2 regions of the Pseudomonas cerasi genome follow, and region 2 is predicted to be linked to the other one. Evidence: predicted binding sites of a transcription regulator. Region 2 holds the regulator's gene; the other holds the start of a gene.
What was found. The regulator FliA, encoded in region 2, starts transcription of late flagellar genes. The targets are predictions, from matches to a motif close to CTAAAGTTTNNNNNNNNNNNGCCGNTAA.
Positions count from the first base shown of each region.

Region 1: motA (flagellar motor stator protein MotA) is a predicted target of FliA. The motif match lies at 4,144-4,171, and genes of this name have one in related genera.

Region 1 is NZ_JAQJVM010000001.1:1,982,196-1,987,512, reverse strand. Features, by position in the region: gene PI739_RS08560 (trimeric intracellular cation channel family protein) at 1-343, opposite strand, end outside; gene orn (oligoribonuclease) at 438-974, opposite strand; gene rsgA (small ribosomal subunit biogenesis GTPase RsgA) at 1,083-2,114, shown strand; gene motB (flagellar motor protein MotB) at 2,176-3,222, opposite strand; gene motA (flagellar motor stator protein MotA) at 3,226-4,077, opposite strand; gene PI739_RS08535 (HDOD domain-containing protein) at 4,285-5,317, shown strand, end outside.
Region 2 is NZ_JAQJVM010000002.1:241,981-247,297, reverse strand. Features, by position in the region: gene flhF (flagellar biosynthesis GTPase FlhF) at 1-1,183, shown strand, start outside; gene fleN (flagellar synthesis regulator FleN) at 1,299-2,132, shown strand; gene fliA (RNA polymerase sigma factor FliA) at 2,129-2,869, shown strand; gene PI739_RS10210 (chemotaxis response regulator CheY) at 3,126-3,500, shown strand; gene PI739_RS10205 (protein phosphatase CheZ) at 3,520-4,305, shown strand; gene PI739_RS10200 (chemotaxis protein CheA) at 4,339-5,317, shown strand, end outside.

The DNA.
Region 1 (5,317 bases), on a different contig from region 2:
GCAGACCGTGCCCGGCCTCGAGCGCGGTCATGCAGCCGATCAGGGTAAAGGCCACCAGCCCCAGTGCGTCGAGCACCAGAAACAGTGAGCGCAGGTGGCGCATCAGTGGCGCAATGAAGATCGTCACCAGCGCCGCCACACTGGTCAGGACCAGGTATTCCGGGTGCTTGACCCAGGTCAGCGGGTAATGACCGATCAGCACGTCGCGCACCGACCCGCCACCCAGCGCCGTGACGCAGGCGATCAGCACCACGCCGAACCAGTCCATCCCGCGCCGCCCCGCAGACAGGGCTCCCGTCATGGCTTCAGCAGTGATAGCGATCAGATAAAGCATCAGCAACATGGCGGCGACTCTGCGACAAAGGCGCGCAGTCTAACCAGCCGACCAACGCACTGAAAGAGTGCAGCGAAGATTATTCACTGCACGCGCGTCTCGATCAGGCCTTGATGAAGTGCTCACGATAAAAGCGCAGCTCGGCAATCGACTCGCGGATGTCATCGAGCGCCAGGTGGGTGCTGCCTTTCTTGAATTTCAGCTCGGGGGACCAGCGCGCCGCCAGTTCCTTGAGGGTCGAGACATCCAGATTGCGGTAGTGGAAGTAGTTTTCCAGCGTCGGCATGTGGCGGTACAGGAAGCGGCGATCCTGGCAGATGCTGTTGCCGCAGATCGGCGAACTGCGCTCGGGGACCCACAGCTTGATGAAATCAAGGGTCTGCGTCTCGGCTTCAGCCATGCTGACGGTACTTTCCCGCACGCGCTGGGTCAGGCCCGAACCGCCGTGCTGGCGAGTGTTCCACTCATCCATTTTCGCCAACGTCTCGTCGCTCTGATGCACAGCGATCACCGGGCCTTCAGCCAGGGTGTTCAGCTCGCTATCGGTGATGATCGTGGCCATTTCGATAATGACATCGGTATCAGGGTCCAGACCGGTCATTTCCAGATCGATCCAGATCAGGTTCTGCTTGTTCTGCATGTGTCGACTCCTCAGCGTAGGCGCGCAGTTTAGCTCACCCTGCCGTGCTAGACTCCTGCCGATCCACCGTACTGCCTAATTCATCGGTTACATCACATCGGAACACCCATGGCCAAACGCCAACTCAATCGTCGTCAAAACTGGCGCATCGAAAAAATTCAGGGCGAGCGTGCTGCCCGCGCGGCAAAACGCGAGTCCGCTACGCTTGAAACACTCGAGGGTGGCGACCTCGGCCCCGAGCAGACGGGGCTGGTCATCGCTCACTTCGGCGTGCAAGTCGAAGTCGAGGCCCAGGAAGGCGAAGTGACCGGTCAGGTCTTCCGTTGCCACCTGCGCGCCAACCTGCCTGCACTGGTGACCGGTGATCGCGTCGTATGGCGCGCCGGCAATCAGGGCATTGGCGTCATCGTCGCGCAACTGCCCCGCACCACCGAACTGCGCCGCCCGGATTCACGCGGCCAGCTCAAGCCTGTGGCTGCCAACGTCGACCTGATCGTGATCGTCTTCGCGCCGATGCCCGAGCCGCATGCCAACCTGATCGACCGTTATCTGGTGGCCGCCGAGCATGCCGGGATTCGTCCTTTGCTGCTGCTCAACAAGGCAGACCTGATCGACGAACAGAATGCGCCCGCGCTCAACGCCCTGCTGGCGGTCTACCGCACGCTGGGTTATCCGGTGCTGGAAGTGTCCGCGCACCACGGTGACGGCATGCAGAGCCTGCAAAGTCAGCTTGACGGGCACATCAGCGTGTTCGTCGGCCAGTCCGGCGTCGGCAAGTCCTCGCTGGTCAACAGCCTGTTGCCGGAAACCGACACTCGGGTCGGCCCGCTGTCCGAAGTTTCCGGTCAGGGCACGCATACCACGACCACCGCACGCCTGTTCCACTTCCCGCGTGGCGGCGATCTGATCGACTCGCCGGGTATCCGTGAGTTCGGCCTGGGGCACGTCAGTCGTGCTGACGTAGAGGCAGGCTTCATCGAGTTCAACGACCTGATCGGCACCTGCCGCTTTCGTGACTGCAAGCATGACCGCGAACCGGGCTGCGCCCTGCTCAAGGGGCTTGAGGACGGCCGCGTGCAACAGCAGCGCATGAACAGCTATCGCTCGATCATTGCCAGCCTGCCGCAAGACAGTTACTGAGCACCGAACGCCACACGCAAAAACGCCGCGATGATCGCGGCGTTTTTGTATCGGTTGCCGCTCAGTTCTGGGCTGGCTCGACCCGCAACTTGCCATCGTCAAAGATATTCAGCTTCTGCCGGATCTCGCGCGGCTGGGCGTAGGCCTGCGGGTCTGGCGGCGCCGCTGTCGAAGCCCCCGGAGCAGCGGGCACGGCCGGTGCCGCCGGAGCTGGTGCGGGTGCTGCCGGCGCGCCAGGCGTGGCTGGCGCGCCGCCGGAGTTCTGATCGCCCTCGATACGCTGCTGGGCTTTTTTGGTCAGCACCACGATATCGATGCGGCGATTGACCGGGTTGGTCGGGTTCTGGTGATCATAAAGAGCAGACGACGCGTACCCTACCACCCTGGCCACCTGTGAGTCCGGATAGGTCCCCGCTACCAGTGCGCGGCGTGCAGCATTGGCACGGTTGGCCGACAGCTCCCAGTTGCCGAACCCGCCGCTGCCCACGAAAGGCGTTGCATCGGTATGGCCGCTGATGCTGATCTTGTTCGGCACACTTTTGATGGTGTCAGCCAGAGCCAGCAGAATGTCTTCGAAATAAGGCTTGAGACGCGCGCTGCCCGAGTCGAACATCGGTCGATTTTCCGCATCCATGATCTGGATACGCAAGCCGTCCTGAGTGATCTCGAACAGAATCTGGTCCTTGAATTTTTGCAGTTGCGGGTTTTCCTCGACCTTGTTCTGCAATTCCTGGAGCAGCATCTCCAGACGCTCCTGCTCTACCTCTTCAGCCTTGGTCTCGGCAGTTTCTGCCTCAAGCGGCACGGTGTCCGGCGAAGGCGTGGTCTTTACCTCGGGGTTCAGCGTCTGGTTCGGCGACATCTCCGGCGAACCGCCCAGATCGATCACATACGGCGAACCGCTGTCCGAAAAGCCGACAGGGTCCTTGAAATAACCGGCGACCGCGAGCAATTGCTCGGGGGTGGCGGACGACATCAGCCACAGCACCAGAAAGAACGCCATCATCGCCGTCGCGAAGTCGGCAAACGCGATTTTCCAGGCACCGCCATGATGTCCGCCACCAAAGCGCTTTACGCGCTTGATGATAATCGGCTGATTATTTTCCATGACTTAGCGACCGCGAACCGCTTGTTCCAGCTCGCTGAAGCTGGGGCGATGCAGCGGATAGAGAACCTTGCGGCCGAACTCGACAGCCAGCGAAGGCGGCATGCCGGAGGCCGAGGCCACCAGGGACGCCTTGATGGCCTCGTAAACGTTCATTTCTTCCTTGGCATCATGCGCAAGGCTGGTGGCCAGAGGACCGAAGAAACCGTAAGCCGCGAGAATACCGAAGAAGGTACCGACCAGCGCCGCACCTACGTGCATACCGATCGCAGCCTTGTCGCCGGAACCCAGCGACGCCATGGTCACCACGATACCCAGTACCGCAGCCACGATACCGAAGCCGGGCATACCGTCGGCGATACCGGTAATGGCATGGGATGGATGCTCAAGGTCTTCTTTCATGCTCAGCAGTTCCATGTCGAACAGACCTTCCAGCTCGTGGGGAGCCATGTTGCCGGACGACATGATCCGCAGGTAGTCGCAGATGTACGCAGTCATGCGTTCATCCTTGAGGACACCCGGGTATTTGGCGAAGATCGGGCTGGAAGCAGCGTCTTCGATATCCCCTTCAATCGCCATCATGCCTTCACGGCGGCTTTTGTTGAGGATTTCATAAACCAGGCCCAGCACTTCGAGGTAATAGGCATGCGTGAAGCGCGAACCGAACATCTTCAGCGACTTCTTGAACACGTGCATGAACATGTAGCCGGGGTTGGCCTGAAGGAACGCGCCCAGTGCAGCACCGCCGATAATCAAGACCTCGTACGGTTGGAACAGCGCCATGACCTTGCCATGGGACAGCACATATCCGCCGATGACACTTGCGAGAACGACAATGATGCCGATGATTTTAGCCATAGGAAAAAATACTTTACTGAGTCGGGTTCAGGGACAGTCCGGAAGTTGTTGAATCTCTTCTTCTCCTTATCGGCCTAACTGGGCCAGACTATAGCCGGTTCTTTTGAAAAACCCATTTATGCGCCTCCATAAAAGGAGGAAACTGGCCTCAGCGCCCCGTACGCTGGCGGTTTTCCAGCTCAGATAATCAGCAGCACAGGCCCTCGAATGCCGACAGTACACGCAGCACATCACCTCGTTCCGAAGACGCTGGATGCCTGGGTCAAACTGCTTGACGGTATCGCGTTGCCGGTCCCTGCCGTCAATCATGGACACGTCCGCTCCGCCTTGAACGACAGTCGTCGCTCACTGCGTGAAATCGCTGAAATGATGCAGGAAAGTCCTGCGCTGGTGCTGAGCGTGATGCGCGAGGCCAATCACCACACGCACGGTTTGACCGAGCAGGCCGAGAGCCTTGAGATTGCGATCAATCGTCTGGGTCTGGCGCGCACCGAAGTCCTTCTGGGCCGTTTGCCGGCCAAGCCGCCTGAAGAAATTCCTGCGGCCTATCGCCAGCTGATTCTGGTCAGTCAGCACGCCACGCAACAGGCCAACGGCCTGTTTGCCAGCCGCCTTGCGCGACTCTGGCAGGACATCCACATGGGCAGCCTGCTGTTTCTGTCACCGCTCTGGCCGATGGCGTTGGCCTATCCGAAGCTGCTCGAAGAACTGGAGCTGCGGGTTATCCACAAGGGCCATTCCAGCGTTGCAGTGGAAAAAGAGCTGTTCGGCGTCAACCTGCTGGAATTATGCCTGGCACTCGCCGAGTTCTGGCGCCTGCCGATCTGGGTCACGCGCGGCTATAAACTGTTGATCAACGAGCGACGCGATCTGGCCAAGGCGCTGCGTATCGCCCGCGAAGAACACAGCCCGCTGCACCAGCAACAACTCATGGACGACGACCCCAACCTGCGGCGCTGGCTGAACCAGCCCGCCAATACCGTGTTGCTGGGCAATGGCCTGGCGCTGGCGGCGCAAAATGCCTGGAACAGCCCGCACTGCCTGCGCTGGGAACGGCTGACCAGCCTTTACCTGCAACAGTCGATCGGCGAAGTACAACAACAGGCGCACCAGAATGCCGCCAGCAGCGCCCGCATCCATGCGGAAAAAGACCTCTGGCACCCGGCCGAATCGCTGATCTGGCCGTGGGACGCACGCCGCGTAAGGCGCGACAATGAACCTGCACCGCCGCCATCGGCAG
Region 2 (5,317 bases):
CGCCCTGGCACCGCGTGTGCCGAACATGGAGCTGGAAGACGAGCTGCGCAAGACTCAGTCGCGCATCGTCTCCGCCCAGGCCGAATTGAACAACCGCAGCGACAGCGACGCATCGGTCAACCTGCAGCTGTTTTCCGGCAAGCCGGTCAACCCTGCCGATACGCACATCGAACCGACGCTCGAAGAGCCGCCGCGCCCATTCGCGTACGCACCGCCACAGGCCGCCGAGCCTGCCGTTGGCCAGCGCGCCTATGACTCGATGCGCTCCGAATTGAACGGCCTGCGCGAGCTGCTGGAAGTCCAGCTCGGCTCGCTGGCCTGGAACCAGTTGCAGGGCAGTCGTCCGCAGCAGGCCAATCTGTGGCGTCGCCTGCAACGTGTCGGCTTGTCCGGCCCGCTGTCACGCGATCTGCTGTCGATGATCCCGGAGATCGACGAGCCTCGTCAGGCCTGGCGCATGCTGCTGGCTCATCTGGCACGCATGATCGCCGTGCCGGAAGTCGAGCCGCTCGAGGAGGGCGGCGTGATTGCAATGGTCGGTCCTGCCGGCATGGGCAAGACCACCACCCTGGCCAAACTGGCAGCACGTTACGTGTTGAAGTACGGCCCGCAGAATATCGCACTGGTCAGCATGGACAGTTTCCGTATCGGCGCGCAGGAGCAGCTCAAGACCCTTGGGCGCATCCTCAACGTGCCGGTCACCCATGTCGATCCTGGCCAGTCTCTGGTTCAGGCGCTGGAACCGCTGCTGCGCAAGCGCGTGGTGCTGATTGACACCGCCGGGCTGCAGGCCAGTGATCCTGCGCTGCGCATGCAGCTGGAAAGCCTCGCGGGTCGCGGCATCAAGTCGCGCAACTATCTGGTGCTGGCAACCACCAGCCAGAAGCAGGTGCTGACAGCCGCGTATCACAGTTACAAGCGTTGTGGCCTGGCCGGATGCATTCTGACCAAGCTTGATGAAACAGCCAGCCTCGGCGAAGTCCTGAGCCTGGCGATCAGTCACGAATTACCTGTGGCCTATCTCACGGACGGACCACGCATTCCTGATGACCTGCATATTCCGCGTCGTCATCAGCTGGTAAGCCGCGCGGTGAGTGTGCAGATGCAGGATGAGCCTAGCGAGGAAGCAATGGCTGATATGTTTGCTGACCTCTATCACACCCCTGGCAAGAGAGTGGGTTAAGTGATGGATATTATTGGAATGTCCCTGCGTCAACGGTCTGCCATGCAGTGTTCATACGCGAACGTGCAGCCCTCGATGTGGTTTCGGTCTACGCAAGACAAGGTAAAGAAATAACATGGGCAGCATGCATCCCGTACAGGTTATCGCGGTGACCGGTGGCAAAGGTGGCGTCGGTAAGACTAACGTGTCAGTGAACCTTTCACTGGCCCTTGCCGAGCTTGGCCGTCGCGTCATGCTGCTGGACGCCGATCTGGGTCTGGCCAATGTCGACGTGCTGCTCGGGTTGACGCCCAAGCGCACGCTTGCCGATGTCATCGAGGGGCGTTGTGAGTTACGCGACGTGCTGTTGCAGGGGCCGGGCGGGGTTCGAATCGTACCCGCTGCTTCCGGCACCCAGAGCATGGTGCATCTGTCGCCCGCCCAGCATGCCGGCCTGATCCAGGCGTTCAGCGAGATTGGTGACAACCTCGATGTGCTGGTGATCGACACGGCTGCCGGTATCGGCGAGTCGGTGGTCAGCTTCGTGCGCGCCGCTCAGGAAGTGCTGCTGGTGGTGTGCGACGAGCCCACGTCGATCACCGATGCCTACGCCCTGATCAAACTGCTTAACCGCGATTACGGCATGAACCGCTTCCGGGTGCTGGCCAACATGGCACAGAGCCCGCAGGAAGGGCGCAACCTGTTCGCCAAGCTGACCAAAGTGACGGATCGTTTTCTCGATGTTGCGCTGCAGTATGTAGGTGCCGTGCCGTACGACGAGTGCGTACGCAAGGCGGTACAGAAACAGCGCGCCGTCTACGAAGCATTCCCGCGTTCCAAATGTGCACTGGCCTTCAAGGCCATTGCCCAGAAGGTTGATACCTGGCCGTTGCCAGCCAACCCGCGGGGTCATCTCGAGTTCTTCGTTGAGCGACTCGTTCACCAGACCAGTGCAGGGCCTGTGCAATGACTGCGAGCGGCTACCAGATGTACAGCAAGGCTTCCCGTAATTCACAATACGAGTTGATCGAGCGCTATGCGCCACTGGTCAAACGTATCGCTTATCATCTGCTGGCGCGCTTGCCGGCCAGTGTGCAGGTCGAGGATCTGATCCAGGCCGGCATGATCGGCCTGCTTGAAGTCTCCACCAAGTATGATTCCACCAAGGGTGCGAGTTTCGAGACCTATGCCGGCATTCGCATCCGGGGTGCGATGCTCGATGAGGTGCGTAAGGGGGACTGGGCGCCACGCTCGGTACACCGTAATACGCGTATGGTCAGTGACGCAATTCGGGCAATTGAAGCTAAAACCGGCCGTGACGCTAAAGATCACGAGGTTGCGGCCGAACTCCAGTTGAGTCTCGATGATTACTACGGGATTTTGAATGACACCTTGGGCAGCCGCCTCTTCAGTTTCGACGACCTGCTGCAGGACGGCGATCATGAAGGGCTGCACGAGGATGGCGCAAGCGGATCGCTTGAGCCGTCGCGCGACCTGGAAGACGAGCGCTTCCAGGCTGCGTTGGCCGATGCAATTGCCAATCTGCCAGAGCGCGAGCGTCTGGTGTTGGCGCTGTACTACGACGAAGAGCTGAACCTCAAGGAAATCGGAGAGGTTCTCGGGGTCAGCGAATCGCGGGTCAGTCAGTTACACAGCCAGTGCGCAGCTCGTTTGCGAGGGCGTTTGGGGGAGTGGCGAGCGCGTTGACAGGCAATGTGCGGTCTATGGCCGCGCGTTGACTGCAAGCCGGCTGTGCAGAGCGTTACGTGGTAACGGGGTGGACCCGTCAGAAGCCTGTCAGGTATTGCCTCGATGGGCTTGTTTCTCAGGTCCTTGCCTGTTGTTGTGCCAAGCCCGTCGTCGTTTCGTACAGCCGGGGGTGTGCTGTGCCAGTATTGAGTGAACAGCGTGTTCAGGTGCTGAATGCGTTAAAGACTGCTTGGAGGTCGAATTGGACAAGAACATGAAAATCCTCATCGTTGATGACTTCTCAACGATGCGGCGGATCATCAAGAACCTTTTGCGTGATCTGGGGTTTACCAACACATCGGAAGCGGACGATGGTCTGACCGCATTGCCGATGCTGCAGAGCGGTGCCTTTGACTTTCTGGTGACGGACTGGAACATGCCTGGCATGTCCGGTATCGATCTGCTGCGCGAAGTCCGCAAGGACGAACGCCTCAAGAGCCTTCCCGTGCTGATGGTCACTGCCGAAGCCAAGCGTGAGCAGATCATTGAAGCTGCCCAGGCTGGGGTGAACGGTTATGTAGTCAAGCCATTCACTGCCCAAGCCCTGAAAGACAAGATCGACAAGATCTTTGAACGCGTCAATAGCTGATGCAAGCCGCGAGGGCGCTATGGATAACAATGATTCGATGGCCGACTTTGAGTCGACCTTAAAAAGACACGCGCAGGAACTTGTCACCAGCCTTGAAAAGGGTCGTTTCGGTGACGCTGTGCAACTGATCCACGAACTCAACCAGACACGCGACCGCGGCCTTTATCAGGAAGTGGGCAAGCTGACTCGTGAGCTGCACAGTGCAATCGTAAACTTTCACATCGATCCGCACATGCCTCAAGCCGAGGAAGTGTCGCAGATCACGGATGCTACCGAACGCCTGTCGTATGTGGTGAGGCTGACCGAGAATGCGGCCAACCGCACCATGGACCTGGTGGAAGAGAGTACGCCGGTCATGAACGGCCTGAGTTCCGACGCCAAGGCGTTGAGCGATGACTGGGGACGTTTCATGCGCCGCGAAATCGGTGCCGAAGAGTTCCGCGAGCTGGCCAAGCGGGTCGATGGTTTTCTGACGCGTACCGAGAAGGAAACCCATCAGGTTTCCGCGCATCTCAACGACATTCTGCTCGCCCAGGATTACCAGGACCTTACCGGTCAGGTCATCAAGCGTGTGACGCAACTGGTGACCGAAGTCGAGAGCAATCTGCTCAAACTGGTGCTCATGGCCAGTCATGTCGATCGCTTCGCAGGCATCGAACATGACGAACAATCCATCCTCGATGAAAAAGATCCTAAAAAACATCTCACTCAGGGTGAAGGTCCGCAGATTCATGCCGATAAACGTGAAGACGTCGTATCCGGACAGGATGATGTAGACGATCTGCTATCGAGCCTCGGCTTCTAAGATCTGTAGACGGTTAATTTTAGGGAGCACCCCATGAGCTTCGGCGCCGATGAAGAAATCCTTCAGGATTTTCTGGTAGAGGCCGGCGAAATTCTGGAGCAGTTGTCAGAGCAATTGGTCGAGCTGGAAAGCCGACCGGATGATGCTGATCTGCTCAATGCAATTTTTCGCGGTTTTCACACTGTAAAAGGGGGCGCCGGCTTCCTCCAGCTCCATGAGCTGGTGGAGTGCTGCCACATCGCCGAAAACGTGTTCGACATCCTGCGCAAGGGTGAGCGTCGCGTTGATTCCGAACTGATGGACGTGGTCCTGGAAGCACTGGACACCGTCAACAGCATGTTCGGTCAGGTACGTGAACGGACTGACGTAACTCCGGCGACGCCAGAACTGCTGGCCGCGCTGTCGCGTCTGGCCGAGCCACAATCCGCCGACGAGGCCGCGGCTCCCGAGCCAGAGCCCGAGCCGGTGGTCGAAGTCCAGGCTGCTGCGGTTGCAGAGCCAGCGGCTGGCGACGAGATTACCGATGATGAATTCGAGCAACTGCTCGATTCGCTGCACGGCTCCAGCCCGGTGTCTGCAGCGCCTGCACAGGCGCCAGCAGCAGCGGCTGCGCCGGCGGGTGACGAAATCACCGATCAGGAATTTGAATCCCTGCTTGATCAGTTGCATGGCAAGGGCAAATTTGCGGCCGATGCTGCAACCGCTCCGGCCCCTGCACCTGTGGCGCAGGGCAGTGCAGCGCCTGCCGGTGACGAAATCACCGACGACGAATTCGAAGCGTTGCTCGATCAACTGCACGGCAAAGGTTCGTTTGACGCCGCGGTAGCGACGCCAGCAGCTGCTGCACCCGTAGCCGTTGCTGCCAAGGCGCCCGCTGCTGCGGCCGCGTCGGACGAAATCACCGATCACGAATTTGAAAACCTGCTCGACGAATTGCACGGCAAGGGCAAGTTCGAGCCTGAGGCGATTGTTGCCAAGGCATCTGCTCCGGCAGCCGCAGCGGCTGCTCCGC